Regions from separate parts of the Priestia sp. 40 genome, predicted to be linked through region 2. Evidence: riboswitches for the same ligand, from Rfam matches in the RefSeq annotation. Region 2 holds a riboswitch; the other holds the start of a gene.
The links. Region 2 has a riboswitch for preQ1 ahead of ACO1DI_RS17215 (QueT transporter family protein). Riboswitches for the same ligand answer to the same signal wherever they lie in the genome.
Positions count from the first base shown of each region.

Region 1: linked by a shared signal. The riboswitch ahead of queC (7-cyano-7-deazaguanine synthase QueC) and the one ahead of ACO1DI_RS17215 (QueT transporter family protein) in region 2 are both predicted to bind preQ1.

Region 1 is NZ_JBMPZA010000017.1:275,085-290,488, forward strand. It holds gene ACO1DI_RS21120 (NCS2 family permease) at 1-289, opposite strand, end outside; gene ACO1DI_RS21125 (hypothetical protein) at 520-816, opposite strand; gene ACO1DI_RS21130 (YueI family protein) at 1,492-1,851, shown strand; gene ACO1DI_RS21135 (cell wall hydrolase) at 1,875-2,588, opposite strand; gene ACO1DI_RS21140 (hypothetical protein) at 2,902-3,228, opposite strand; gene ACO1DI_RS21145 (hypothetical protein) at 3,376-3,570, opposite strand; gene ACO1DI_RS21150 (patatin-like phospholipase family protein) at 3,588-4,433, opposite strand; gene ACO1DI_RS21155 (YkvS family protein) at 4,741-4,926, shown strand; gene ACO1DI_RS21160 (hypothetical protein) at 5,243-5,476, shown strand; partial or broken gene ACO1DI_RS21165 (NAD-dependent epimerase/dehydratase family protein) at 5,510-6,210, opposite strand; gene queF (preQ(1) synthase) at 6,279-6,776, opposite strand; gene queE (7-carboxy-7-deazaguanine synthase QueE) at 6,875-7,606, opposite strand; gene queD (6-carboxytetrahydropterin synthase QueD) at 7,599-8,039, opposite strand; gene queC (7-cyano-7-deazaguanine synthase QueC) at 8,039-8,704, opposite strand; PreQ1 riboswitch class I at 8,932-8,975, opposite strand; gene ACO1DI_RS21190 (GerAB/ArcD/ProY family transporter) at 9,048-10,169, opposite strand; gene ACO1DI_RS21195 (hypothetical protein) at 10,192-10,428, opposite strand; gene ACO1DI_RS21200 (Ger(x)C family spore germination protein) at 10,440-11,639, opposite strand; gene ACO1DI_RS21205 (spore germination protein) at 11,664-13,262, opposite strand; gene ACO1DI_RS21210 (3-ketoacyl-ACP reductase) at 13,470-14,189, shown strand; gene ACO1DI_RS21215 (DUF6254 family protein) at 14,255-14,380, opposite strand; gene ACO1DI_RS21220 (alpha/beta hydrolase family protein) at 14,468-15,349, opposite strand.
Region 2 is NZ_JBMPZA010000015.1:452,663-468,066, forward strand. It holds gene ACO1DI_RS17185 (TRM11 family SAM-dependent methyltransferase) at 1-608, shown strand, start outside; gene rluF (23S rRNA pseudouridine(2604) synthase RluF) at 645-1,361, opposite strand; gene ACO1DI_RS17195 (hypothetical protein) at 1,790-1,969, shown strand; gene ACO1DI_RS17200 (hypothetical protein) at 2,146-2,493, opposite strand; gene ACO1DI_RS17205 (hypothetical protein) at 2,521-2,766, opposite strand; gene ACO1DI_RS17210 (hypothetical protein) at 2,838-3,287, opposite strand; gene ACO1DI_RS17215 (QueT transporter family protein) at 3,717-4,205, opposite strand; PreQ1 riboswitch class I at 4,215-4,259, opposite strand; gene ACO1DI_RS17220 (Lrp/AsnC family transcriptional regulator) at 4,455-4,865, shown strand; gene ACO1DI_RS17225 (YitT family protein) at 5,246-6,112, shown strand; gene ACO1DI_RS17230 (hypothetical protein) at 6,462-6,680, shown strand; gene ACO1DI_RS17235 (5-deoxy-glucuronate isomerase) at 6,934-7,722, opposite strand; gene ACO1DI_RS17240 (LacI family DNA-binding transcriptional regulator) at 7,857-8,882, opposite strand; gene iolE (myo-inosose-2 dehydratase) at 8,942-9,838, opposite strand; gene iolD (3D-(3,5/4)-trihydroxycyclohexane-1,2-dione acylhydrolase (decyclizing)) at 9,923-11,857, opposite strand; gene ACO1DI_RS17255 (CoA-acylating methylmalonate-semialdehyde dehydrogenase) at 11,970-13,427, opposite strand; gene iolC (5-dehydro-2-deoxygluconokinase) at 13,501-14,508, opposite strand; gene iolG (inositol 2-dehydrogenase) at 14,585-15,404, opposite strand, start outside.

The sequences.
Region 1 (15,404 bases), on a different contig from region 2:
CCATTGATTGAACCATCGTATACGTAAACAACGCATTAATTCCCATACCTGGCACCAGAATAAGAGGCGCATTTGCCCAAAAAGCCATAATAACACAGCCTACAAAAGCCGAAGCTACTGTTGCGAATATTCCTGCTTCAAGCGGAATACCGGCATCAGACAAAATGGTGGAGTTAACAGCAATAATATACACGATGGAAAGAAATGAAATGACCCCAGCTAAGCTTTCTTTTCCAACAGTTGTTTGGTGGTCGTTTAAACGAAACAACTTTTCAAATAATGCGTTCAATCTAATTTCCTTCTTTTCATCTATCCCTCGCCCACCCAGTGACCAAAAATGCCACCGAAGTTATTATAGCAAAATCAACAATTGTTGCAAGGAAAACTTGTCTCCTTTAGCTTAAGCGTTCATTCCTTATTTAAAACTGTTATCATTTTCTAAACGTAACGTCTTGCATTCATTCTATATATACCTTGGATTGGACATAATAAAAGAGCGCTTTATCAGCGCTCACTGTTTTAATAATAATAAGGATAATATGGTGGGTACGGCGGATAATATGGGGCTGGATAACCGTAATAACCTGGACCTCCTAGTGCACTTCCAAGAACTAATCCTCCAAGAAATGGAGCTCCAAAGCCCCAACCCCAAGGGCGACCAAAGCCAAAGCCGAACCCCGGACGGCCGAAGCCAAAACCAGGACGACCGAAACCAAAACCTGGGCGACCGAAACCGAATCCTGGACGACCAAAGCCTCCAAATCCTCCAAAACCACCGAATGGTCTTCTTATGTCATTAATATCAAATTCTTGCATGATACATGCCTCCTCAAATTATATTTCATTCTCTTTATTACATATGTTATTCACCTACTTCTTGCATAGGCAATCGCCTCTTTTTTTGTGATTTCTTAAAAAATATTCCTTTTCTACCACCTCATTAGGATTAAACAAGCGTACAAACATATATTTTTTAAGGATTTGAAACATACTACATGTAGCTTATATAAAATAAGAGAGATGAAACGAGGAATGCACCTTTATAATTTTCAGCAGCTGCTGCAATGAGAAATAAACATAATATGAAAGCATAAAAAGAACGCTCAACAAAAATGTTGACCGTTCTTTTTATGAAAATACATAGCGATTTTTTATTAATTTATCTGACCCTTTGCTTGACCGTATATGCCCTAAAGCTATATAATCCCCTTTTTATACAATGCGCTTTGAACATAAAATCATAGGAGCGTCTCCCCAAACGCTGCTATGTATGTATATCTGTAATCGCTTACAAACCTTTAATAAAAAACCGATATGATTTTCTATCTATTTACATTAAACAATATTTTAGGCTAAATTTCAACACATTTTTTGTTTTTCTTTGTACTCAGCAAAAAAACAGGCGATATAGCACAGTGATTTTCCTTTTTTCCTCTCCCTTTTACTTATAGCCATAATCGTTTATAGTTTATAACGAAAGGAAGTGACGCAATGTCTGATCAACTAGAAGAATACTTAGAACGAGGAAGGTACGGAGCAAAGGAAACAAAAAGAGACGAAAGAAGATATTTCTTAACTGCTCTACGTGAGAATATTGAAATTGCGCTAAAAAAGGGGCAAGTCATGAAAAAGGATGCAGCAAAAATAAAGCCTCTTTTAAAAAAAGTGAAAGACGGTCATTTGTTTTTAAATGGCTCCTTGTCTTATTCATACCTCTCCCCCTATATTCAAGCGGCTAACCAACATAAAGTGCCTTTTACAATCGTTCAGAACTTAGAAGCTGATACCGATATTGGTCTAGTTTTAACGGGTTCTGAAGGCAGTTTGGAACGAGATATCTTTTTAGACTAAAAAAGAGCCCAGCCGGCTCTTTTTTATTTAGCAAATACATGATGATCAATTGTTTTAATTACAGCACGTGAACGAATCCAGTTATCGGTAGCTGTTTTTGGATTATAAAAGTAAATGGAATCATCTAAACGATCTTTTCTAGTCAATGCTTGCTCTACTGCTTTTTTCGAATCTTCTGAAGCAGGTTTGTTAATTGATCCGTTTTGGACCGGTGAAAAAGCGTATGCTTTTCCGACAACTTGTTTAATAACTCCTGTTACCGTATCTGGAAACTTCGGAGAATCTACACGGTTTAACACCACTGTTGCTACCCCTACTTTTCCTTCATACGATTCGCCTTTTGCTTCAGCTTCTACTAAGCGAGCTAATAAATCTTTTTCACTTGCAGAGATCGAAACTGCAGGTGTTTCCTGCTCTGCAGGTTGGGCTTCTGGTTTTGGTTCTGGCTTAGCCGTATGAGCCGGTGCTGCCGTTGAAGGTTCCGTTGTTTCAGCAGCCAGCACTTTTGTCTTACTCGGAATAGCTAATGTCTCACCAATATAAATCATATCTCCTTGACGATTGTTTAATTTTTTAATATCGTCAATTGTTACACTATATCTTTTACCTAACTTCCAAAGACTATCGCCTTTGACTACTTTATAATTAGTTGCAGCCGTAGCTGTTGCATTAAAACCTATAAATGAAAGAGTAGCTAAACATGCTACTACCATTGATTTCATATAACTATGTTTCATAGGTAATACCTCCTGAAATTTCGTATGGTATTACTCTATCATAGCTATATAGGGGTTTCACCGAACGATTCAATTACATTTCTTTAAGTTTAATGAACAAAATTACGTTCGGAACACAAATATGACATTGTACCTTATTTTTTGTCATAATCACGGTAATTTTTCTAAAATACAGGTATATTTTCCCGCTTTATTTCAGTTTAATCAGAAATTTCTCCAACTGTATTTCCCCTTTGCTTCTCATAATAAACATCTAAATTCATCTGCTTTTACATGAAAAGAGCTGAATGTTGTAATCAACATTCAGCTCTTTTTAATCTTCAATCTCAATTTCTACAACGTCATAGAAATCAATCACTAGCTTAGCACCCGTATCATCCATAAACGTAAAGACGTCTTGATCATCTGCTAAATGTATCACGTATCCGGTCAACTGCTGTTCACTGTTGTCGTAAACAGTAGTAATTAGAATTTTTTTATGATCTACATATGCTTCTTCTAATAACGAATGGAGGTCATAGTCCCCGTCATCTTCGGGCCGGTTCGTTAACAGCATCCCATAAGTCGTCATTCCATTTTTATCTTTCCATATATGATCTGCAAAATAAAAAGGTGCTGTACTTTTTCGAAACTCATCCATAATATCCCTCCTATAACTAAACACGTTTATTCGCTCTTACGGTACGCTACTAAATAAACGCACAAGCACTTGTAACAGTATATTCTCTACTGTACAGGCTCATACATCCATTATATAAGGCATAATCAAATAATGCTATCATTTCGTTTAGCTCCTAGGAATTTCTAGATACGTATAGGTGAAATCTCCACCGCGTCCGGCTATTCCACGAAAATGTTTGAAATCAGGGCGATTTACTAAAAAAGGGCGAAAAGCAAGAAAGTCTTCTTTTTTAACTTTAATTTCGGTTACTTTTCCTTCACTTAACTCATTCAACATGTTTATTGCTGTTTGTTCATCCATTCAGTTTCACCTCGCTTTTAACTGTTTAGCCAATTTTGCAGAGATGCAAATTGAGCTTCAGCTTCTTTATATCCTTGGTTGTAAAGTGCGTCGAGACGCTCACGATTCTTCTCAATTCGCCCTACTACAAGAGGGGTTTGCGGACGAATCACAAAGATATTCCCCTGTCTTTCCTGTTCTTCAATATATGACAATGTTTCATTATACAATTTATAGCGGTTCTCAAGCGCACGAGTCAACCCATCATAATGACGATATTTGCGTTTCAATAACCAAAGCATATTTGATTTCTTTTTTCGATATCCTTCGTTTCGCGTTAGCACAACAATATTTTTTCGATATCCATCCTGCACTGCTTTTTTGATTGGAATCGGATCACTGATTCCTCCGTCTAACAGCTCTTTTCCTTTATATGTAACGACAGGTGCTAAAAATGGAAGGGAACTAGAAGCGCGAACCGCTGTCAAAATGTCCCGGTCATACTCATCAAAATAAACGGGTTCTCCCGTCACGCAGTCCGTTGCTCCTACTACAAGCTTCTCTGTACGCTCAGCAAATGCCTCAAAGTCAAATGGAAGAAGCTGATTAGGAATTTCATCAAAAACGAAATCCATTCCAAATATCTCTTTTGTTTTAAAATAATTTTTCCACGACAAGTAGCGAGGATCCTCTAAAAAATCTAAATTAGCTTTGCGGCTTCTTCCTATTTGTCTAGATAAATAAGAAGTGGCATGACAAGCGCCGGCTGAAACGCCAATTACATACGGAAGGTACAGATTTCTTTCCATAAAGTAATCTAAAACTCCAGTTGTATAAAGGCCTCTCATACCGCCTCCTTCGAGCACAAGTCCAGTATCTTTCAATTTCTACACCTTCTAATTCTTATAATTTATGACAAGATTATACCTCGTTTATTATAACGAAAGATGAACAAAGATGGAACTGTCCTGCTTCTCTCTTTCGTTAAAGCTACCAATTCCTTTTATTTCTCAGCACATTTTACTTATTTTTTCAATTTTATTTTATATTTTTTCAAAAAACCCTTTACTAATTCCCAGTTTTAAGGCAAAATTGTAAAAAAGAAAACGCTAACTAGTTTTACTATTTTTAAAATTAAAATTATTGCAAAAATTAATAATGAACTAATTTAAAACAAAGGAGCGATGAATCATGAAAATAGCAGAGGTAGGAAACTTGATAGAATTTAAAAATGGCCTACAGGGCATTGTCGAAAAAGTAAATGAAAACTCCGTGATTGTGGATTTGACTTACATGACGAACTACCGCGATTTAGACTTAGAACAGCGAACTGTTGTCAACCACAAAAACTACACCATTATTAATCCAGCTATGTAAAGGAAAAAAGCAGCCGGAAAGCAAAAGCGGTTGCTTTTTTATTGGTTTTGAAAGAATTGATTCTTTTGTTCTTCTGTAATAATCCCCAGTTTATACATGAGGTAAATATACTGTTGCACCTTAACATCCTTTGAACTTTTTTTCACTGTACTCCCTCTTTTCTAAAATGTTTCTTTATACAATAATATATGGCTGAGACAAAAAAAGTTTCCTTAAAGAAACAAAAACAGGCCCCATTTTTTCTTGAAAGGGGCTTATTTTCGTGTGACAATAAGAACAAGTTACTACTATCTTCTTACCGAAAGGAATTACTAGTATGTTTGATACTGTATTGTTTATCGTTGCTCTTATCGTCATTCTTTTTTTCATCGTGCAGTTCGTTTTTAAACGCAAACAAACTTCAAATAAAAAAACATCCGTTGAACCCATGAATTATGCCGAAGAAGATTCTAACTCTTACACAAGCTGGAGTGAATCTGCTTCTAGCCACAATCATGATGGCGATGGAGAGAGCGGTGGAGATGGAGATGCGGATGGTGACGGTAGATAGAAAAAAAGCCCCTTCTTATGAAGAGGCTTTTCTTTATTTTGATAATACTCGCTTGCCGTTGGTAAACGAATAATAGCATTCACCTGTATAAATGTCTTGGCTTTCATGTACATGAACGCCACATTTATCTTCAAGAGCAGCTTTCATCATCGATTTGGCTACGTTATACGCTTTAATTGGACGATACTTTCTCCACTTTCCTACAAGGCAAAATGAACACGACTTCAACGTGTATCCCCCAATTTTTTCAAATAGGCGAAACTCTTGGCGCTTGCCTAATAATAACGATGGGCGGAAAAAGTGAGTAGAACGGATATACAAGCTTGCGATATCTTCTTCTACTTGCCCCTTTACTTTACTGTAAAAGAATGGCGAACGAAGATCAGCACCAATTGCTGTAATCGTTAAAAAGTTTTTGCAGCGATATTTTTCTGCACATTTAGCCGCTTTTAAAGGAAATTCGTAGTCCACTTTAATGAATTTCGCTTTTGTTTTTGCTTTTTTCATTGTCGTGCCTAAACAGCAATATACATCATCAACTGCAAAGCATTCTTCGTGCTTATCAAGCTCTGAAAAATCAATTTCAAGCTGACGTAGCTTTGTGTGTTCGATTGGTAGCTTTTTCGAACAAACACTGTCACATGGTTATATAAGCTGTTGCTTAATAACATTTTTAAAAGTTCTTGACCAACAAGTCCGCTTGCACCTAATACTAATGCTGATCTCTGTGACATTCTTTCACCTTCTCACCTGTTGTTTTTGCAATGGAAAACAGGTTGCATACACAACCTGTTTGTTCGAATTAACGATTATCAATTGTTTCTGGGTATAAATCATGATTCATTAGGCGGTAATTAGCCATTTCTTCATACTTCGTACCGGGACGGCCATAGTTTGTATATGGATCAATTGAAATCCCGCCCCGTGGTGTGAATTTTCCCCATACTTCAATATATCTTGGATTCATCAGTTTAATTAAGTCATTCATAATAATGTTCATACAGTCTTCATGGAAATCTCCATGGTTACGGAAGCTGAACAAATAAAGCTTTAACGACTTGCTTTCCACCATTTTTTCATCTGGAATGTAACTAATATAAATGGTTGCGAAATCCGGCTGACCTGTTTTTGGACATAAGCTCGTAAATTCCGGACAGTTGAATTTCACAAAATAATCACGATTTGGATGTTTGTTATCAAATGCTTCTAGAATCTCTGGTGAATATTCAAACAAATAGTTTGTTCCTTGATTTCCAAGGAGTGATACACCTTCTAATTCTTCATCTTTTCGACCGCTCATTTGCATTTCCTCTCTTTCTACGATTGTCATTCTAACAGCGTTTTTTTATTTTGTATATATCTGTTTTTATTTTTCTTTGTAAATTTTTTGCTATGCGCTTACACGCCTCGTTTATTTCCCCAAACAAGGGCGTGAACCTGCGGCAGAACTCTTACATCGTTCATGTTTTTAGCTGCCACTGCCTTATCGATTAACCACTCATATTTTTTAAGCAATTCTTGTGTTAACGACGCATTATCGATTGTCGTTAAGTCCTCGTTTCCTACTTGAACAAAAAATGGAACCTTAGGATAACGTTCATGAACAGACGCTGCATACTCAAAGTCCTCATCATTAAATACAACGACTTTTATGCTTATATGCGCCATGCGTTTTTCCTTTATTAATGTCTCTATAATATCGTCTAATACGGAGAAATCTGTTTTCATCAATGAACTTGGAGGCTTAGGAGAAATCGTTAAATCATCGATCTTTAGGAACCAATCCTGATAACGGCTTCCCTGTGTTTCAAGAGCTGCTTTTACCCCATGACTGTGCAAAAGCTCTACAAGTGAACCAATCGCCTTGATAAGCGCAGGGTTTCCTCCAGAAATGGTGACGTGATCAAAGCACTCTCCTCCAATTTCTTTTAGCTCCGTCCAAATTTGTTCTGCTGTTAGCTGACGAATATCGTTTTTAGCTGATCCATCCCATGTAAAAGCTGAATCACACCAGCTGCAGGAATAATCACAGCCTGCGGTACGAACAAACATCGTCTTACGCCCTACAACCATCCCTTCTCCTTGAATCGTTGGTCCGAATATTTCAAGTACTGGAATTGTATTAGCCACGTTTTTTCACCTTCTTTGGGCGGTAAACTACGTAACTTGTCGGTGTTTCCCGCACGAATACTTGTACGCAAGAAGGCTTATTTGGTAGTGTGTCTAGATATTCTTGAACCAACTCATAAATTTTACGAGCAACAACTTCAGTTGTAGGAAAATCATTTGGATTTTCTTCGTTAAAGATAGAATGATCGTTCAATAATGTATGATCAAATTGACCAGAAACAATTTTTTTCAATAGCGCAAAGTTTACTAAAAAGCCCGCTTCGTCTAATGTATCTCCGGCAACAGTTAGATTTACAAAGTACGTATGTCCATGAACTTGACGGCATTTTCCTGCTTCTGTGTGAGGAACAAAATGTGCCGCAGCAAACTGCATATCTTTGTTCAGTTCATATTCATAGTCATGGAGTACTTGAGGATACATTTGTTGCAGCATTATTTCTCTCCTCCTTCTTTTGTTTGCAGATATTGATCTAACCCACGCTTTCGTAATTGACATGCGGGACATTCACCGCATCCGTCAGCAACAATACCGTTGTAGCACGTTAATGTTTTTTTACGCACATATTCAAGCGCTCCTAGCTCATCCGCTAACGCCCACGTTTCTGCTTTATCAATCCACATAAGCGGCGTGTGAATCACAAAATCGAAGTCCATTGATAAATTAAGCGTGACGTTTAACGATTTCACAAATACATCTCGACAGTCTGGATATCCCGAAAAATCAGTTTCACAAACGCCTGTTACGATATGACGGCCTCCGCTGTTTTTAGCCAGTACGGCTGCAAATGATAAAAATAACAGATTGCGGCCATCCACAAACGTTGTAGGCAACTCTCCTTCTTTTTGCTCGATCTCAATATCATCTCGCGTTAAGGCATTTGGTGCTAATTGATTTAAAAGTGACATATCTAGGACGGTATGCTTCACACCTAAATCAGCTGCGATAGCTTTTGCTACCTCTATCTCTTGACTATGACGCTGACCGTATTGGAAAGTAACCGTTTCTACTTCTTTAAAGTTTTTCAAAGCCCAAAATAGACATGTTGTACTATCTTGACCTCCGCTAAATACAACAATCGCTTTTTCATTTTTCATCATTATTGTTCGTCTCCTTTTTGATTGAAATCAAAAGAAGAAGAAACTTTATTGAACCGTTCGTTCCCTTTGTGACTAATTTTATAACACAAAAAAGAGACTGCTCTTTTCCAGCAATCTCCCTAAAAAGCAACTAAGATACACGTCCTTACCAAACACGTCAAAAAGACGTGTTAATAGAAAAGCACGTGAAAGAAGACACGCTAAAACCGTGTCTTTTGTCATCAACGATGATCTTAGTTTTTTATAGAGGGAGTTTTCGAACCTCTCCCGTACATATACAAACGTGTACGGCGTTTCTTCTTGAATTGTCATCGTATACTATACCACATGCGTATAAATAATGCTATGTTTGTTGGCTTCTATCGCCTTTAGCTGCCTTATTTTTCTTTATATAAGAAAGCGCAATAAATAACAACGGAAAACAGACGCTTAGTACAAGTAAATAAAACGGCCAGTAATATTTTTCAAAATAATTGAAGTATGCTGTATTTGGAATAATGTAATACGCCACGCCTGTAATGATTAGACCTAAAGGAAAGCTTAAAAAATTGCGCACCCGTAAATTACATAATTGGACGATACTTAACTGAATAGCATAGAACACAATGACAACTTTAAAAAAGATAGATAACATCCAAATAATAGCTACTAATACTTCAACGTGCTGAATCGTTGCACCTAACGAAATCATTTTTCCTAATAAATAAACTGGGTAGCTGTGCATTGATGCAATATTCGCGCCAAGAGCTAATATACAAGCCGCAACTGCAATCGTAATCGTCAAACCCGATGCCACAGTACCAATTACAATCATTCTTTTTACCTTTTTGCCATCTTTTATATGAGGCGTAATCATTAGCACAAAAATCAATTCCATAAACGGATTTCCTAAGAAATACGTGGTCCCTAACACTAAATCATCCATGCGGAATTCAAACAAAGGGTAAAGACGATCCAGTTTCATCTGAGGAATATTTAACGAAATTAACAATAAAAAAGGTACGACGATCCACGGTAAAAAGATTTCCGCGGTTCTCGCTATCACTTCAATACCTAGATACCCTCCGTATATAACAGCTAAAAGAACAAGAGCATGAATCCACGTAGGCAGCGTTTCAGGGACAATTTGCGTCGTCATAAATGTACTGATATCTCGAAGGGAAAACGTAGATTGAATGAACATAAAAAAAATGTAAATAAGAGAAATACACGCTCCGGCGTAAGGACCTAGCGCCTTTTTAGCTATTTCAATGAACGTTTGCTGAGGGTAACGGTGCATCAGCCATAACAACACCGCAACAATTAAAAGGGCTAAGCCAATAGCAAGTACGCTACATACCCAGGCATTTTGTCTATTCGTTTCTAATAACGTAGCTGGAACTGCCAAAATAGCGCTTCCGATACAAAAAAAATAAATGAGAAAAAGAAGTTGTTTCGGAGTAATAAATTCTTTTATTTGCATCATACACCCCTTCTCTCCTACATGCTCACGTGAATAACAGATGATGAACGGTTCTAGTAAGAGGCTTAATTAGTGCCTCTAAAAAGTACAGAGGCGTAGGAACTTCTTTACGGAGTGTAATCGCTCCCCAAAAGAATAGACCCAAACCTATGAGACAAAGGTAGACGACTATTTCACGGTAATACTTTTCCTTTCGGAAGTTGATCATGATTTTTTTAGTCAAATAAGCAAGCAGTACGAGTAAGGCGATAAATCCCTCCATTTTCTTTCTCCTTAATGCTTCATTTGCTTCATGTATGAGTTATTTAACGTGCCTAAGCGACGGATTTGAACTTTTGCATCTAAATCGACGGTTAAATCCTCTGCGTAAATTCTGTTCCAGTCTCTTTTCATTTTGTACCATCTCTTTACATCTTGTCTGTAAAACGCTTCGCCAAAACCGAAGATATCGCTTTTATAGTTTTTTTGAGCTTTTTCTACTGCATCATTCATTTTTTCTTTTACGTCGGCTGCTGTTTTTCTTTCGAGCATATTGATTACAGCTGGGTCCTGTAAATTCACTTGACACTCTACATCAGCCACGTTCGCTTCTCCTTTTAAATCAACGTGAATATGAGGTTTATGATTTTTCATAGAAGCGGTTACCTTCACATTCGTTCGAAGCATTTCTACTCCGATGATATCATGCTGTTTTTCTTTTTTTTCGCATGGAATAACAATTAACGTACTTTTTACATTTCCTGTAATATAGTTATATCCTTTACTTTCGTCTTCATTGAACCAGCCGATAAGCTTATCATTTTGAAAGACACCCAATCCTTTGAAATTGAGCAGAGTGGAAAGATTGGTGCGAGAAATGCTAGACATATCTCCTGCATTTTTCACATTGCCTTTTAACAATACTCCTGATAACACCGCCTGCTTTCCTTCGCTGGTTAAATTACTGATCAGTTCATTTAACTTTACTCCTCTAGTAGGTGCCCAAATACGCTGTGACACGTCTAATGAAGCAAACATATGGTTAGCTGGTATTTTTTCGATTGTTGTTAATACGTTCAGCACGCTCGATGCTTTCGTGTTTTTAGCAATAACAACAAAATAATCGGTACGCACTTCATGATCCCGAGCAAAGAAATCAAGCACTTCAGCAATACCGTCTTCCGCCATACTTTCGCTAATGACGAGCATTCGTAAATGAGAAAGATAAATTTTCCGCGGGGATTTTGTCGTTATTTTTCTTAACCCTTCCATTACAGACGAAGCCTTAATAGAAAATGTCGTAACAGAAGGCCCGTTTGTAGGGGTTTTGGCCTGAATATCACCAGGGTTAATCAGCTGAACTGTAACAATGATGCCATCTTCTGCTTTATCAATTCCGACAGCAACCGTAATGGCTAGTTCATTCAACTCTCGACTGCTCCAGCAGCCGCTTAATAGCAATGAACAAATACATAACATTAGAAATGCTTTCATAGTAAACGGCCACCTTTACACAGTTTAGTTTTTTTGCGTCTTTTGACGTGAAATATTCTTCTCGTTAATAAGCTTTGGCCTTGTTTTCATTTTTTTGATCGAACGTCTAATTAGAACATCCTTTTGATCACGCTTCACAAATGGAGCCATAGGTGTCATATAAGGGACTCCAAATGACCTTAAGCTGCATAAATGTAAAATCATTAAAATTAGCCCAAGGATAATACCGAATAAGCCAAAAGTAGCTGCTAAAACCATTAAAATAAAGCGCAGCATCCTTACTGCAATAGCCATATCATACACAGGTGACACAAAGTTACTAATAGCGGTGATGGATACAACGATAACCATTGCAGGTGAAACTAATCCCGCTTGTACGGCGGCTTCTCCTAAAACGAGTGCTCCCACAATCGAAATAGCTGAACCTACTGCTCGAGGCAATCGGACTCCTGCTTCTCGTAAAATTTCAAACGTGATTTCCATAATAAACGCTTCAATAATAGCAGGAAAAGGAACACCTTCCCTTTGAGCTGCAATACTAATTAACAAAGCAAAAGGAAGCATCTCTTGATGAAAAGTAGTTAAAGCAATATAAGCAGAAGGTGTTAAAAGGGCTAAGAAAAATGCCATGTAGCGCATTAAGCGAATCAATGTACTAATATCTGCGCGCTGGTAATAATCTTCGGCCGCTTGAAAAAATTGAATAAATAGGGCAGGAACCATCAATACAAAAGGTGTACCGTCTACTAGAATCGCTATTCGCCCCTCTAAAAGACCTGCTGCCACGGAGTCTGGACGCTCCGTGTTATGCATAGTAGGAAAAGGTGTATAATCTTCATCTTGAATCAACTCTTCGATATATCCGCTCTCCAAAATACCGTCTATATCAATTTTAGAAAGACGCTCCTTTACCTCTTGAATAACCTGTTCATCCGCAATGCCGTCTATATAAACGAGCGCAATATCCGTTTTTGTAAACTCTCCTATTTGCTGAGATTCAATCCAAAGTTTTGGAGATTTTATTCGGCGCCGAATCAATGCGGTATTCGTTCGCAGTGTTTCTGTGAAGCTGTCTCGAGGCCCTCTTACAACGGTCTGAGATTGTGGTTCAGAAACAGCCCTGTCTCTCCACCCTCTTGTACTTGCCACAATACACGTTTGATACCCTTCTAAAAACAGCACGGTATCTCCTGATAACACATGAAGAAGAGCATCATCCAATGTCTTTGCTTCCATGATTTCACCCGCTGCCAAACTATAGCTTTTAATCAATTCGTACATATTAACGATGCCATCATCATGTGTTAAATGTTCATCGTGATAGTGCATAATGGAGTCCAGCGCATAGTGTTCAACTTCGTCTTTATTTACTAATCCGTCGATGTAAGCAACGCCTAAAGTGAATTTTTCTTCAATCGAAATTCGAAACTCTCGCACAACTAAGTCCGTGCTCTGTCCCAGTGCTTTTTTCATGCGGGATAAATTATCTCCCACCCTCTCCGATAATCTCTGCTCTTCCTGTGTAGAAGAAGCACTCGTTTTCTTAGAGTCCTTCGATTCATCAGCTTTTTCTTTCCGCTGTTTGGATTTATTCGTTAACTCAGATAGTTTTTTTATACGCATTGCTCATCCTCCACTACATTGAACGAAAAGAAACGGAATTTCTTCTTTTTAGTCTCTATAGTTTTTGTATGAAAAGGAAATTTATACTTGAAGCCACTTTAATAATCTTTATTTTTGACATCATTTGTGCATTTCTATAGGATAGTAATGGATAATTCTTTGTTATTATGAAGAATGTTTATGCGGAACATTGAAAGGAGTCTATACATGGCACAATCACTTAAAGGCAAAGTAGCTCTTATTACAGGAGCAGGAAAAGGCATCGGTCGTTCAACTGCGATTGAATTAGCAAAGGAAGGCGTAAATATCGGTTTAATTGCTCGTACAGAGGCAGATTTAAAGGCTGTTGCTTCTGAACTAGAAGCATTTGATGTACAAGTTGCTTATGCAACAGCAGATGTTTCTTCTATGGAAGAAGTAAACGCAGCAGTTGAGCATCTACATACAAAATTAGGGGCAACGGATATCTTAATCAACAATGCGGGAATCGGTAAATTCGGAAGCTTTTTAGAGCTAGACCCAGCTGAGTGGAAACAAATCATTGATGTAAATTTAATGGGCGTTTACTACGTAACGCGCGCCGTTCTACCTCAATTAATCGAAAAAAATGGTGGAGACATCATCAATATTTCATCCACTGCTGGTCAAAAAGGCGCTCCCGTTACAAGTGCTTACAGCGCTTCAAAATTTGGCGTGCTTGGCTTAACCGAATCTCTAGCGCTAGAAGTGCGCAAACACAATATTCGTGTAACAGCGCTAACACCAAGTACAGTAGCAACGGAATTAGCATATAAAGAAAACTTAACGGATGGCAATCCTGATAAAGTGATGCAGCCTGAAGACCTAGCTGAAATTATGGTAGCACAATTAAAACTGCATCCGCGTATTTTTATCAAATCTGCGGGCATGTGGTCCACAAATCCATAAACAAACATAGAAAAAGGAGAGCTTCAGCTCTCCTTTTTTGTGTCTTCCTTTATATGGTGGTTACCTTATTTACGTTTAGGCGTGATTTCTTCTGATAGCTCTTCAAAAGATTTTACTTTTCCATGCGATGGGTTTTGTGATTGTTTTCGTACGTTCCACTGACGCTCTTTTTGACTTTTAGACTGAGTCATTTTGCTTCATCCCCTTTTTATATGCTTACATGTAGTAGGATAAAACAAGCTGCTCTTTTCCATTCATCAAAACTGTTTCCAATTTCTTTACTGCTTAGCTAAATGTATTTTAAACCATTTATCAATTTCCGCGTTATATTGATCATAATAAGCAGTTAGCGGATGGTCTCCGTTTTTGTACAGTACATATTTGTATTCTTTTCCCTGCTCATCTAGTTGTTTCACAAGCTTTTCAGCCTGAGTGTGATGAACTTTACGATCATGATCACCCTGTAAAATCAAAAGAGGTGAATTTACTTTATCGCTCCAATAGACAACAGAACGACTTTTATACCTCTCTGGATACTGCGCCGGATCTCCTACAATTGTCCGCAGCACTTGTTTCATTTCAGGCCCTCTTTGATCATAGAATTGAAACATGTCTGTAATACCTGATTGTACGACAACTGCATCAAATTTAACGCCGTTTTTCATCGTTAAATACGTCATCATACCGCCGCGTGAATATCCTAGCGCTACCTTTTGCTGGTGATTTACATAAGGAAGCTGTTCTCCCCATTTAATAAGGTTTAATACGTCGTCAATATCTTTACCGCCGTACGTCTCTGTTCCTTCACTTCCGCCATTTCCCCTGTATTGAGTCGCAACAACGACGTAGCCTTTACTTGCCCAGTATGACAAATACTGAAGTGTTTTTGCGCGAATCATGCCATGTTCGCGATTTCCTCCGCGATTATATACTAAAAGCGGATAGTGTTTGTCTGCAATGTCTTTAGGCTGTACTAAAAACCCTTTTATCTTTAAATTATCACTAGGATACGTAATGCTATATACATCTACTTTATTTGAATAAGGCGATAATAAATTCAATTTTTCTTTATTTACATCATCACTTTCAGCTCGGTTGAAAACCGCTGTCACACCGAGCACAGCTACAGTGATTAATGCAATGATGCCCCATTTTTTCAACAGAAACCCTCTCCTCGATAAATATCTTTTCTCTTTTATAATGAGTGTTTTTATG
Region 2 (15,404 bases):
ATTTTGTAGCAGAAGCAGACCTGCATAACCCTGACCATTTGTTTGGCATTGTTCCATTTGAAGGACGCTGGTATTTTGGGAAATACCAAAAAAGCGAAGCTGTATGGCTGCATCATTTGAAGAAACCGCGTGAATACTCTACAGCACTCAGTACCCGCCTTGCAAGAGCTGTAGCTAACATTGCCGTTCCAAACCCTGAAGGAATCAAAGCGATCGATCCATGCTGCGGTATCGGTACAGTCCTTGTAGAAGCCCTGTCAATGGGCATTGATATTGTAGGACGCGATATCAATCCACTTGTGACCGACGGATCTCGTGAAAATATTGCGCATTTCGGCTTAAGCGGTGATGTCAAAACCGGACCGATTTCAGAGGTTACCACTCACTATGACGTAGCTATCATCGACATGCCTTACAATCTCTACACCCACGCGACGCCTGAAGATCAGCTTTCTATTTTGAAACACGCTCGCCGCTTTGCGGATAAAGTAGTCGTGATTACAGTAGATACGATTGATCATATGATTCATGAAGCTGGCTTTTCTATTTCAGATCGCTGCGTAGCGCGTAAAAGCGTATTTTCTAGACAAGTAGTTGTATGCGAATAAAAAAGACACCAGTCTAACAGGCTGGTGTCTTTTGATTTACCACTCTTTAGGTTCATAGTCTAATTCTTTGAATAGCTGCGTACGCTCTTTTTTCGTTAAATCTCTCCATTGCCCAACCGGTAAGTTGTTTAAATGGATATTCATAATACGCGTGCGCTGAAGGCGGTATACCTCATATCCGAGCACTTCACACATACGGCGAATTTGACGATTTAAACCCTGTGTTAAAATAATTTGAAACTCATACTTAGACAGCTGTGTCACTTTACAAGGAAGCGTTTTTGTGCCTAAAATTTTTACTCCCTCAGACATGTTTTTGATAAACTCTGGTGTAATCGGCTTATCTACTGCAACAATATATTCTTTTTCATGCTTGTTTTCTGCACGTAAAATTTCGTTAATAATATCGCCGTCATTTGTAAGTAAAATTAAGCCGTCTGAATCCTTATCAAGTCGTCCAACGTGGTGAATACGCAAAGGGTGATTGACTAAATCAATGATGTTTCCCTTTACTTTTTTTTCACTCGTACTTGTAATGCCGACTGGTTTATTAAGCGCAATATATACATTATTTCGAGCAATCCGAAGCTGTTGGCCGCTTACTCGAATATCATCGCCAGGCTTAACTTGATCTCCGATTTTTGCAACCTTTCCATTAACGGTTACTCTTCCTTCACTAATTAACTTATCTGCCCCGCGTCTTGACGCCTTTCCAGATTCGCTAATAAATTTATTCAGTCTCAGGTGAATCACAACCTTACATTTAAAAATTTTAAAATTTGTCTCTTCTATTAGAAAAAGACATATGCCAATTTCTATACCGTCCCTATCGTAACATGCTATACGCTTCTCGTCTTCTTTTAATTTCATTACTTAATCATATTTTTTTAACAGTAATAGAAGTATAGGTCCAAAATACTTTGTAACCTTATTCTTAACATTTCAATCAATGCTTACACCTGTGAAACCTGCATCAATCTTCACTCCTATACAAGACCTAGACGTCTGGATTGACTGATCAGTATAGAGTTGCTACCATCAGGTTTTCTTATGCTTCCAGGAGGAGTAACGCTGGCTTTAACAGCTATGGCCGGAGGACGTTTGTTTGATAAAATTGGATTTAAACGGCAGCTATTTTATACGCTGCCTTTACAATTGGCGTAGGTTTAAGCATAGGACCCGTGATGACGCTTGCTTTAAATCAAGTGCCAAAACCGCTTCATGCTCATGGTTCAGCTATTTCAAATACGATTAACCAAGTTTCAGGCGCGATTGGTCCTGCTTTGTATACAAGTATTATGACTATGGCTTCTCAGCACTTTATTCAACAATCAAATGAAACGAATAAAACGCTATTATAAATAAAAAGCATGACAAGCGGAGTTCATACCGTCTATTATGTAGCCATCGCTTTCGCTGTCGTCTCGTTCCTGCTCGCTCTTACGTTAAAGAAAAAAGATCAACAGATTGAAACACAATAGATAAGAAACTACCAGGAGCTGCTCATGATTTGAGCAGCTCCTGGTACGTTTGGAATTTATATTACAAATGTAAGAGCAATCATAGATACTATGAAAACAAGGATAACAATACTTCTCTTTCTTTCTGTTTTCCATGCTTCAACAGCGCCCACGATACCACCAATAGCTAAAATAAAAATACCTATAACGTGCAGAGGCAGCAGAGATAATACTCTACCTAAACTCGCCATCACTCCTCCAATCAATATAAACCCTATTGTTACAATAGATTTTAAAGATGTTAAGTCTCGTATAGCTTCTTTTTTTTCAGTTTTACTCAGTTTAAAATACTCTATTATACTAAAAACAGCCGGTGTTCCCCATAAAATGAAGAAGCTAACTAATCTATCCGTGTCTACACTCACTGTTCATTCACCACCGCTATCAGTTTCTTATACACTTTTCCTAACCCATTTTTTAGAGATAAAAAAAGCGGCTGTAGCTGCTAAAACGGGAATTACAAAAGCAAAGCTAGGTGAATGACTGCCGAACATTACTTTACTTGCTAAACCTTCACTTGAGCTCCACGTATACGCGCTTTCTGGAACATACAAAAACGTAAGAATCATGCCTGATAGCAGTTGAAAGCTACCGAGCAACACAATGAAGCTAATGATAAATAGTCCGTATCTCTTCAATGAAATCTCCCCCTTGGTTTATATACGATTTCACACCCTTTAAGTTCCACTATTTAACAAATAGCTTTCTATTATTCTCGCTTCAAAGATCCTCCAAAAGAAAATTGATGGTAGTCATCAAGTTCATTCCAATATCCTATGCACTTTACGTCAGGCTCATCAATAGCTAACGCTTCTTTATTAGTTCCTTTATAAGGAAGAAATGCAGTTAACTTTACCTTTTGTTTTGGCTTAATATTTAACTTATTGCCTTCTGCCAACACCTTAAATTCATTGTCAGAATAACCGTTTTTCATTTTTAAAGGATAGGATAAAAAGACATTATTTTGTTTGATGGTCAAATCGCTCTTGTTTACTAATTCCATTTCATATGAAATCCCTTGCTTCATCTTTTGTTCTTTGATGACGTTAATATGGATCTTTTCTAGCTCTTGTAAAGGAGCTTTGCCTTCTTCTTTTGAACATCCGGAAAACACGATGGCTAACGCTAATAAAACAAGAAGTCCTAACTTTCTGCTCAAAAAATAATCCCCTCTCTCGTAACAAAAATCACCTTACAATTATAACTCAAAATAGTAATTTAATGGTAAAAACACACAATTAAAAAAGCAAACCGTCATCGGTCTGCTTTTTTAATTGCTACGCATAGGTAATGTGTTGTTGTGCGAAAAACTTTTCGATAAGGAGTTTGCCAACCATATGTATATCGTAACAAAAGAAAAAAGTATGCGCTGTGAGATTTGTCACTCCTTCTTTCAAAATAATTTAATCGGCTATTTCCTTACGCAAAAAGAGCAGAACGCAAACGCGACCTGCTCTTTTTACATGCTAGATATGGGTAATTTGTCCATGCGTGAAAAGCTCTTCAATAATAAGGGGTTTATCACTACACTTATAGAATAACAAAGAAAAAAAGATGTGGCTGTGAGATTTATCACAGCCATATCTTTTTATCCAACTAGCTTATTAAATTGTACACGTTTATTAATTGCCGCCATAATTGGTGCTCCAACAAGCATAACCACAAACTCACCAACAGCTGTTGTTAACCATGTAAAGAAAAATGGTAAATCAAATGCTAGGTGAAGTTCAAACGCAATAATAAACATCGTAAATGTAAATACAAGTGTATTAACAAGCATACGAGCCCACATATTTTTAATGTAGCGCATAGAAACAATGGTAATGAGTAATGATAGTACGGATTGTCCTACCCCAAACACCAGGTCATAAGCGACCATTGGTGAAAAAAACAAATTCGTCAGAAATACCCCTAGTACAATGCCGTACACGTACTTTTTATTAAATACAATCAAATGATTGAACATTTCTGATATACGAAATTGGATATTGGTGAAGCCAAACGGCTGAATTAGCATGCTGACAGCAATATACATAGCAGCTAAAAGACCGTTGACGCAAAGTGTTCTTATATTCATCTTACTATTCTCTCCTTAGTTTTTTAACGTGGGATGGTTACGAACCACGTAAACACTCAAAGAATCATACAGCAAGCTTAAGCTTTCGTCAATCGAGCTGTTTACAAACTACTGCTGCTTTCATGTCTTCCATATTGACTGCTCTTTTTTCTTACTTTCCCTTAGTATAAAATAGAAGACGTACCAGTATACATAGGTGACATAAAGTAGTTAACCCTTTTGATTTGAAATACGAAAGGATTTGTAGCGATGTTAGATAATACAGATAAACGCATACTAGAAGAGCTATCAAAAAATGGACGTATAAAGATGAAAGAATTAGGAGAAAAAGTGCATTTAACCGGACAAGCCGCTTCTGCTAGAGTATTAAAGTTAGAAGATGAAGGCATTATCAAAGGCTATACAATTAACATTGATGAACGGAAACTTGGCTACACCACCCATGCATTTTTAAATATCTATACGCAGAGCATTCATCACCACCCCTACCTTACATTTTTAGAAAGTCAGCAGGAGTACGTTATCAACAACTTTAAAATCAGCGGTGATGGTTGCTACTTACTAGAATGCAAATTTCATTCAAATGAAGAATTAAATGATTTTTTGACAGAGCTAAATCAGCATGTCAATTACAAACTTTCAATCGTCATTAACCAATAATTTTTTTAAAAATAAAGGTATATTAATTTATGAAAATGGCAATTCTAATAACGTATTCCCCCTATTCCAATAAATTTGAAAATCCTTTGCGCCGTCGCAAAGGATTCTTTTTTTATGTAGGAAACCGCCTTCTATTTTTTGAAAAGTTGAACATCTCTCATAGCGTTGACATAGCGGTCAGAGGTTTATATAATCGGTGACATCGAAGCATAGAAACGCAGACTCAAGACATATACACGTATCGTAATTCTTCGTCTTAGAAGTTGATCAGTTTTATAACTAGACAATTTCTAAGACGTTTTTTATTTTATCATTTGTGAAACACTAGTAAAAACAAGATTCCACATGAAAATATCCTAATGATCAGGGAGGTTTGCATATTGAAAACAATCTATAAAGACATCATTTTAATTATTGCCGGAGCGCTTTTAGTTGCTGCATCGATTGATTTTTTTGTCATTCCAAATAAATTAGGTGACGGAAGTACGGTTGGTATTGCTCTTGTTTTATATTATTTGTTTCATATACCTACAAGTATCAGCACATTTCTTGTGAACCTTGTATTCATTGCCTTAGCTTATAAATTTCTAACTAAAAAAACCATTCTTTATACGATTCTAGGAGCTGTCATGACGTCCGTTTTCCTCGGCTTAGTCAGTTATATTCCCTTTCACGTTCACGACATGATTTTAGGAATTGTATTCGGCGCCTTACTCATGGGAACAGGACTGGCTCTTATTTTTATCGCGGATGGATCTACCGGTGGAACAACTCTTTTAGCTTATTTATTAAACTACACAAAAGGCTATAATATCTCGAAAAGCATGTTCTACATGGACAGCGTCATTATCTTAGCATCGATTTTTGCCATTGGCGTCAACAATACACTCTATACTTTTATATTCGTCTATCTTTGTGCCAAAATCGTCGACATCGTTATCGAAGGTTTCCACAACAAAAAAGCAATGACCATTATGTCTGATCAGTACAAAGACATCGCACAAGTTATTACCAGTGAATTTGGAAATGCAGCCACCATCTTTTACGGATATGGCTACTACGCCAATAAAGATAAACGTATTATTTACGTTGTTATTAAAAAGAACGAGTTATTAAAAATTAAAAAGAAAATCCAGCAAATTGACCCGAATTCTTTTATTGTCATCCACGAAGTAAAAGAAGTTGTCGGCGGAAAATTTGGATTCATCGGCAATTCGCCTCATGAAACAAAAGCCGCTGCTAAATAAAAAAATCCACCTCTTGGTGGATTTTTTTATGAAAAAACCGTTAGAAAAAACGAAAAGATACCTGCTAAAAAGTAAACCGACCCTAACGCAATTGCTCCTGTAACGACCGTAAATACACTTAATCCGATAGCCACCTTCATTTTCATCCACATCCCTTTTTAGATTAGTAGTATAAGTATGTCCAAGGATAGAAGATTTATAACTATGCCATTCTATTTATTTCATATATCGATGCAACAATTGTCTATTCAATGTGTTCTAAAACCACCCCTGACGACATAATATATAGGAAGAATTTCATATACACATCTTTGTATCACACATATCATATGAAATTAGGTGAGATAAAATGGTGGCTGTCCACTTTTTTGAAAACAAAAAGCTTCTATTAAGCCAGCTGCGGGAAAACATTCCTTCTACGGGTGATGATTTAAAGATTAAAGGACGAAAAGGAACCGTCGTGCTTGTGAATGATATCGATGAAAAAAATGTTCACGTGGAAGTTACTTTAGAAAAAGTAGTGAAAAAGAACTTAGCATTAGATAACGCTAAAAAGAAAAGGAGATAAGCGGCTTACGCTTATCTCCTTTTCTTTTTAATTTACATGCGAATTGTCTGTATCTTTTGCTTCTGTTTCCAAAAAAAGAGACTCCTAAAAAGGAATCTGCAGCAAAGAGCGATATCATCGCCTGAATATTAATACAAGCTATATTTTAACATATAAAAACATATTTTACAAAAATAAACTATTATTTTACGCATAATTATTTTTTATTCGAGTTTTTCAACATTTGAAAACCATTTCTTATAAAGATCTTTATTTATTTTTCAGGCCAAATTTTTGCATCCGGCTCTAATAACCACTTATGCTCTTCTTCCATAATACGGTCTGTCCACGGATTATTGTCAAGATGGCGAATCATCCAGCAGAAGTACATCGCATAGCCGGGAGCCGTTGCTTGAGGGTGATCCAATTCACCAGGAATTGTAATAAAACTATTATCAACTACACGGTATGCATCTTCTCCAACCATTGCACAGCCAAATCCTTGCGGCTTGTCAAAACGATAGTAATATACTTCAGGCTGATCATGATGATGAGGCGGATAGCTCGACCATCTTCCTGGATAAGAAATAACTTCTCCAATAACAAGGTTAGAATAAGGAGCGTTGTTGTAATCAAATATTGTCCGAATGACACGCTGAGCAGTACCTTCCCATACTCCTTCACCAGCCACTGTGTTTTGACAATCTTCAGGCATATATAATTTTGATGAAAATTCTTTTTCATTGTCCGTTTTTTGAACTAGTACTTCACTATCGGCAAGCCCAGTAATTTTAACCTCCACATTTTTTGAAACGTGCAAACACCAAGGCTCTTCTTCAAAAAGAGATTGACGCTGAATTTCCTTCGAATGGCCTTCCCATTCTAGCTTTACCTTTCCTTCTAGTAAAAGAATAGCCGTTTCACTGCTGCTGTCTAGCAAGGTTTCCTCTTTTCCTTGGGACATTTTATAAATTCCAATATCCATCAGCATATCTTTGTGCTGACCGGTCATTTCTGTAAGTACGTTGTATCCTTTATTTAATTCACCTAATTTACCTAACATACTTAAATTCCTCCTTTATGTAGTAGCGCAATCAGAATTTACTAATCACTCATTTTTTCTTCATAGACTCTATAAATTCTCTTGAATATGTGACTATGAGGATTTTTTATTAACGGCAATATTCTTGATTGTGTTCAATTATTTGTAGCTGGTGTGGCGCCCCTTCGTAACGGAGCCGTTGATTTCCGAACAATCAATTTTGGCTCAAGAAGCAAATGTTCTTTATGCATCGTTGGATATTCCATTTCTCTAACCAGCAAATCCACTACGTTTATAGCCATTTCTTTTGTCGGCTGTGCTACCGTCGTCAACATGGGCGTGATGGTAGTAGAAAGAACCGTATTATCAAAGCCAATCACTGATAAGTCTTGCGGCACATCAATTTTGAATTCCTTTGCGGCTTGCATAACTCCGATAGCCAGTAAATCGTTACAAGCAAAAATAGCCGTCACTTTCTCCTTCATTGAAAAAATTTGCTTAGCACTTTCATATCCTTTTTGAATACTTGCTTCGGTCGTAATAACGTGCTGAGGCGGCACAATGATTCCATTTTCTTGCATAGCGTCTCGAAAAGCATCTAAACGAGCGTGATTACTTTTTGCATTTTCTGTAATAATCGCAATTTTTTTATGATGCAAAGATAGCAAATAATCAGTCGCCAAATAGCTTCCCTTATAGTCATCCACTGTCACTGTATTAACGGATATGTGAGGAATTTCTGAAGCAATAACGCTAATCGGTATATCTTGCTTCAGCATATCTTTTAAAAGATTAGCATTGCGAAAAGCAGATGCTACAATTAAACCATCGATTCTCTGACGAATTAATAGCGATAAATACTTTTTCTCTTTTTCCGCATTGTTATCGGTATTACACATTACAACATGGAAACCTCGCTCATGGCTTCGGTCTTCTATGCTTCTCGCCAAATCGGCAAAAAAAGGATTGGAGATGTCGGGTACGAGAAGCCCAATCGTTTTAGTGGGTTTTCCTGTTAAAGCAGATGCTACGACGCTTGGGTGGTAATTCAACTGCCCCATAACCTCAATTACTTTTTGTCTTGTTCTTTCACTAATATGACCGGTTTGATTGATAACTTTTGATACGGTGGAAATTGATACACCTGCTTCTTCAGCCACACTGTAGATGGTTGGCTTCATTTCATCTCCTCCTTTCCTTTCATAAACACATAAAAGGCGTAAACCTTTTACAATGGAAATTAAAGACCGCTTTTTTCTTTAATAAAGTTTCTTGCTTTTAACGCATATTCAAAAGGGTTAGCAAGCGCTGGATCCTGTTCTGCTTCTACGACAAACCAGCCGTTATAATCAGAAGCGGCGAGCGTAGTAAATACTTCATCAAATTCAATAACTCCGTCGCCTGGAACAGTAAAGGCTCCTTCTTTTACCGCTTGCAAGAAGCTCAGGTCTTGTTGTTTGACTCGATCAACTACTTCTTGGCGAATATCTTTTAAATGAACATGCTTAATACGATGAAGATATTTTTTTAAGATATAAAGAGGTTCTTCGCCTGAAAAAACAAGATGACCGGTATCGAATAGGAGCGAAACAAGCTCCGGATTGGTAAGCTCCATTAACTGCTCAATTTCTTCTGTTGTTTGTACGCCTGTTCCCATGTGGTGATGATAGACAATATGCATATCTTTCTCTCTTGCTAGTTTCCCAAGGTGGTGCAGGCCTTCTATAAGGCTGCTCCACTCTGTTGGCGTGAACACAGGCTTTTCTTTGAATAACGGAACATCCATTAGCCCTTGAATGCTGTGTCCTTGTTCAGATACAACAATTACTTTTGCTCCCATTTCGTATAAAAAATCGCGATGTTCAATAAATGGCGTCACCGTTTCTTCCAGCGGCTTTGTCGTTAAAAATGTACTAAACCATGCGCTTGCAATTTCCAAATTCCGAAGTGATAATGCCTTCCTTAAGATCGAAACATTCCGCGGATATTTGTTGCCGATCTCGCTTCCTCTAAAACCGGTTAAAGCCATCTCACTGATACATTGTTCAAATGTATTTTCAGCTCCCAGTTCAGGCATATCATCATTTGTCCAAGCAATTGGAGCAATCCCCAATTTTACCGTGTTTTCCTTGAACATCTCTTCCTCTCCCTTGTATGAAATTAAAACCTGTTTTATATTTATCGGATGTTTCTCTTCAACAATCTCATTTTCTTCTGCTTCTTAATAAACTCTTGCCATTTCAAGGTTTTTCACCTTATCTTTATAAGCTTCCTGTACATGCTGATTTTTAGATACCTCTGCTACTCCTACATGCCACCATGATTCATAACCGTTTGTCATAGTTTTTGGCAGCACTTTAATATCAATTAGCGTAGAAACCTCTTGTTTTTGTGCATCTTCTATCGCCGTTTTTAATTCTTCAAGAGAACTTACGCGATACGTTTTCACACCGTAGCCCGCGGCGCTGGCTGCAAAATCAATTTTCATCACGTTCCCATTTAGCTTTCCTGTTTCACCGTTTCGATAACGAAACTCTGTGCCAAAGCTCCCCATACCATTTGACATTTGAAGGTTATTAATGCACCCGAAGCCGGAGTTATCAAACAGTAAAATGTTTATCTTTTTTCTTTCTTGAAGGCTTGTAATAAGCTCTGAATGAAGCATTTGATAGCTTCCATCTCCAACCATCGCATACACTTCTTTAGCTGGTTCTGCCAGCTTAACTCCAAGGGCGCCTGATACTTCATATCCCATACATGAATATCCATATTCCATATGGTAGGTATCAGGTTTATTAGACTTCCACATTCTCTGTAAGTCGCCTGGAAGACTTCCTGCTGCACCAACAATGACGGAGTTGTCATTAAGGAGCTTATTCACCTCTCCAATTACTTCTGTTTGCGTTAATTGAGTACCAAGTGATTCTACATATTCAGCCAAGCTTTCATCTAAATGACCTTGTATTTCTGGAACAAAATCTGCACCAGTAAAACGTATGCTATGTAGACGCTCTAATTCTGTATCCCATGCGTCTTTAGCACTTGTAATTTCTGTTGTATAAACAGACTGATAGCCAATTGATTTTAGCTCTTCCCTAAGAGCAAGCAACCCTTCTTTTGCATCAGCTACAAGTTTCACGGCATCAAGTTTATTTGCATGAAATTCAGACGTGTTAATGGTAAGAAATTGCACGTTGGGATGTTGAAAAAGCTGTTTAGATGCTGTTGTAAAATCAGTAAATCGAGTGCCTACTCCAATTACTAAATCTGCTTCTTTAGCGATTGTATTAGCAGCTGAGTTCCCTGTTACACCTATTCCGCCCAGATTATAGCGATAGTCACTTTCAACCGCACTTTTCCCTGCTTGAGTTTCTCCAAATGGAATATGGAACTCACTAGCAAATTGTTTTAACTCTTTTGCAGCTTCTGAATACCGAACGCCTCCTCCACAAATGATGATTGGCTTTTTCTTTGTTTTCATTAATTGAATTGCATCTGCTAGACTGTCCCTAGTCGGAAGGCGGCGCTCAATGCGGTGAACGCGCTTTTGGAAGAAATAAGCTGGAAAATCCCATGCTTCTCCCTGCACATCTTGAGGCAAACAAATAGTTACAGCTCCTGTATCTGCAGGATTCGTTAACACACGCATCGCATTAATCATAGCTGTCATCAATTGTTCAGGGCGGCTTACGCGATCCCAGTACTTACTCACTGGTCGAAAGGCATCATTTGTAGAAATAGATAAATCATATGACTGTTCAATTTGCTGCAAAACGGGATCCGGCTGTCTAGTTGCAAATACATCACCAGGAAGCAGCAAAACTGGAATATTATTAGCTGAAGCAGTGGCTGCCGTTGTAACCATATTTGCTGAACCTGGCCCCACTGAAGATGTGCAAGCCATAATCTGCTTCCGATGTTTTTGTTTCGCAAAAGCCATCGCTGCATTGGCCATTCCTTGTTCATTACGCCCTTGATATACATCTAGATTTCCTGGGTTTTCTTCCAAAGCTTGCCCAAGACCTACCACATTTCCGTGCCCGAAAATTGTAAAAATCCCTTTAATAAACTGATGCTGCTTTCCATCAAATTCAACATACTGCTGATTTAAAAACTTCACTAATGCTTGTGCCGTCGTCATCCTAACTGTTTCCATGCTTCTTTCTCCCTTCTAGTAGTAGATTGCGATTTAAAAAAAGGAAGCATAAGGAATATCTTTAATTCCTGATACTTCCTTTTAAAATGAGATGCGATTTTTAATGACTCACTTACCAGCGCGTTGTTACCATTTTCTTTCTTGTATAAAACTCCACGCCGTCCGTACCATTTGCATGAAGATCACCATAAAAAGAATCTTTCCAGCCAGAGAATGGGAAGAATGCCATAGGTGCCGGTACCCCTACATTTACTCCTAACATACCGGATTCAATATTTTCGCGGAATTCACGTACGCTTGCGCCGCTATCTGTATAAATGCAAGCACCGTTCGCAAATCGAGAGTTATTGGCTACTTCAATGGCTTCTCCTAATGTTTTCACGCGTATAATAGACAGCACAGGTGCAAAAATTTCATCTTGCCAAATTTTCATTTCTTGCGTCACACGATCAAAAATCGTTGGTCCGACAAAGTAGCCATTGCCATTTACTGCTGCATCTGTGCGACCGTCACGAATAAGCTCTGCTCCTTCTTGCACGCCTGATTCAATATAGCTGAGCGTACGCTCTTTATGATTTTCACGAATAACTGGTCCTAAAAAGACGTTTTCTTCTAAGCCGTCGCCAATTACAATATCATTTGCTTCCTCTACTAATCTTTCAATTAGCTGATCCGCAATTTCTTCCTGTACAGTCACAACAGATGCTGCCATACAACGTTCACCTGCTGAACCAAAAGCGGCTCCGATAATTTGTTTTGTTGCTACGTTTAAATCTGCATCATTTAATACAATTGAATGGTTTTTAGCACCGGCTAAAGCTTGAACACGCTTTAAGTTTTCCGTGCCTTTTTTGTACACATACTCAGCTACGGGCTGGGAACCTACAAACGAAATAGCTTTCACTAATTTATGTTCAAGAAGACCGTTGACCACATCATGCGCGCCGTTTACAATGTTTAATACGCCTTTTGGCAAACCAGCTTCTTCAAACAGTTCAGCTAACCTTGCAGCTAAAAGAGGTGTACGCTCAGACGGCTTTAACACAAATGTATTGCCGCAAGCAACCGCAAGCGGGAACATCCAGCAAGGAACCATCATTGGAAAATTGAACGGCGTAATTCCTCCAATTACACCAATTGGATAGCGATACATGCCAGATTCAATGTCTGTTGCGATGTCAGGAAGCTGTTTCCCCATCATTAACGTCGGAGCACCTGCCGCGAATTCTACACATTCAATTCCACGCTGCACTTCACCTCGCGCTTCGTTAAAGCTTTTTCCGTTTTCAACCGTCACTAACTTTGCTAATTCATCCCAGTTATCTACTAATAGCTGCTGATACTTGAACAAAATTCGTGCACGTTTAGGCACGGCTGTTTTTGCCCACCCTTTGAAAGCTTCATTTGCTGCTTGCACCGCTTGATCTACATCTTCTTTTGTAGAAAGAGGCACCTGTGCGATTAATTCACCTGTCGCTGGGTTATACACAGGTTCCGTTTTTGATGCAGCTGATTCAATCCATTGTCCACCAATATAGTTTTTTACTGTTTTTACTGCTGTTTGTGTCATACAATCTCTCTCCCTTTATCTGATTTTAATAAGCTTCTATTCCTTTAATCTCTCAAGATTTTCCCTTTGTTTATTAAGCTTCCTGCAAAACTTCCGTTGCTGTCTCTATAAAGTTGAAGAGCTCAACGCTTGTCGGCATAGCATCTGAACAGCTGTGTTTTGAAATTACAATCGAAGCTGAGGCACCCCCAAATCGCATTGCCTGTGGAATTTCCAGTCCTTGCATCAATCCATAAATAAAGGCTGAAGCATAGGAATCACCAGCACCAAACGTTTTCAGAACTTTTGTTTTAAATATTCCTCCGCGGTGAGACTCACCATCTCTTGTATAGGCAATAGACCCTTCTCCACCATGTTTAATCACGACGATTTGAGCATGGTGAGAAAACCAGCGCTCTGCTGTTACTTGGTCATTAGATTCTTTATAATTTAAAAGTTTTTCCATCATGTCAAACTCTTCTCGCGTACCGATGATCACATCTGATTTTTCAGCAGCTAAATTAAAATAGACAGCTGTTTCAGCTTCTGATTCCCATGTATATGGACGATAGTCAATATCAAAAAACACTACAACTTCATGCTTACGTGCATATTCTAATGCTAGAAACACAGCTTCACGGGAAGGACTTTTTGCAAGAGCGGTTCCAGATATTAAAAGAGCCTTTGACTTCTTAATATATTCTTCTGATACTTCTGTAGGATCTAGTTTTAAATCTGCTACGTTATCACGATACATTAAGATGCTGCAATCTGTAGGACTCTTGATTTCCGTAAAAGCAAGCCCCGTTACGGCTCCTGTTTTATCAACAACAATGCTTTCTGTGTTAATCTTATTTTTTTGCAGATAATCCGTAATGAAGCGGCCCATTTGATCATCAGATACTTTTCCGATAAAACCGGTTTTCAAGCCTAGCCTCGCTGCTCCAATCGCAATATTAGCTGGAGAGCCTCCTACATATTTAGTAAATGTTTTAGTCTCTTCCATTGGACGCTGTGTTTCATTTGCATTTAAGTCAATACATAAGCGGCCGATAGCGATAAAATCTAACTCACGATTTTCTTTAAAAACAAGCGGATTCATCTTTATTCCTCCTTAGTTAAGCGCTTTCCTAAAAGGGTAGAAAGATCAATTTCTTTCATCCCCACGTTTACCGTCATTAATTCACTGCGTATTTTTTATGTTCAATCTTCACTGGCTGCCCGGATAGTAAAGATTTTTTTGCTGCTTTAGCAATTCGTTCTGCCTGTAATCCATCGTTCCCTGTACAAATAACGCTTTGATTTTCCATAATTGCTCTTGCAAACTGTGTTACTTCATCTATGTACGCTTGTGTATAGCGTTCAAGGAAGAAATATAGCGGCTTCTCTTTCACTACACTTTCGCCTGTTGATATTTCTACTGTAGTTGGACGGCAATTATCAGCAGCAGCGGCACCTTTTTCACCAAATACTTCAAGGCGCTGGTCGTAACCGTAGACAGCTTGACGACTGTTATCAATTACACCTAAAGCTCCATTTGCAAATTTTAATGACACAATTGCCGTATCTATATCTCCCGCTTCTTCAATAGCAGGATTGATGAGCGTCGTGCCGTAAGCCGATACTTCTACTACTTCGCTGCCCATTACATAACGAGCCATATCAAAATCATGAATCATCATATCCATAAACAATCCTCCTGAAGCGCGAACATATTCGGGACTCGGAGGCTGAGGGTCTCTGGAAGTGATTTTTAAAATATGCGGCTGTCCTACCTCTCCCTGCTGTACAAGATCATGCACTTTTTTAAAGTTGGGATCAAAGCGTCGGTTAAAGCCAACTTGAAGCTGTACCCCGTGTTCTTTTACTACTTCTAACGCTTGGATTGTTTCTTCTACTGAAAAACTAACGGGCTTTTCACAGAAAATATGTTTTTTCGCTCGAGCGGCTTCTTCAATAATCGATGCGTGCGTATTCGTTGGCGAACAAATGAAAACG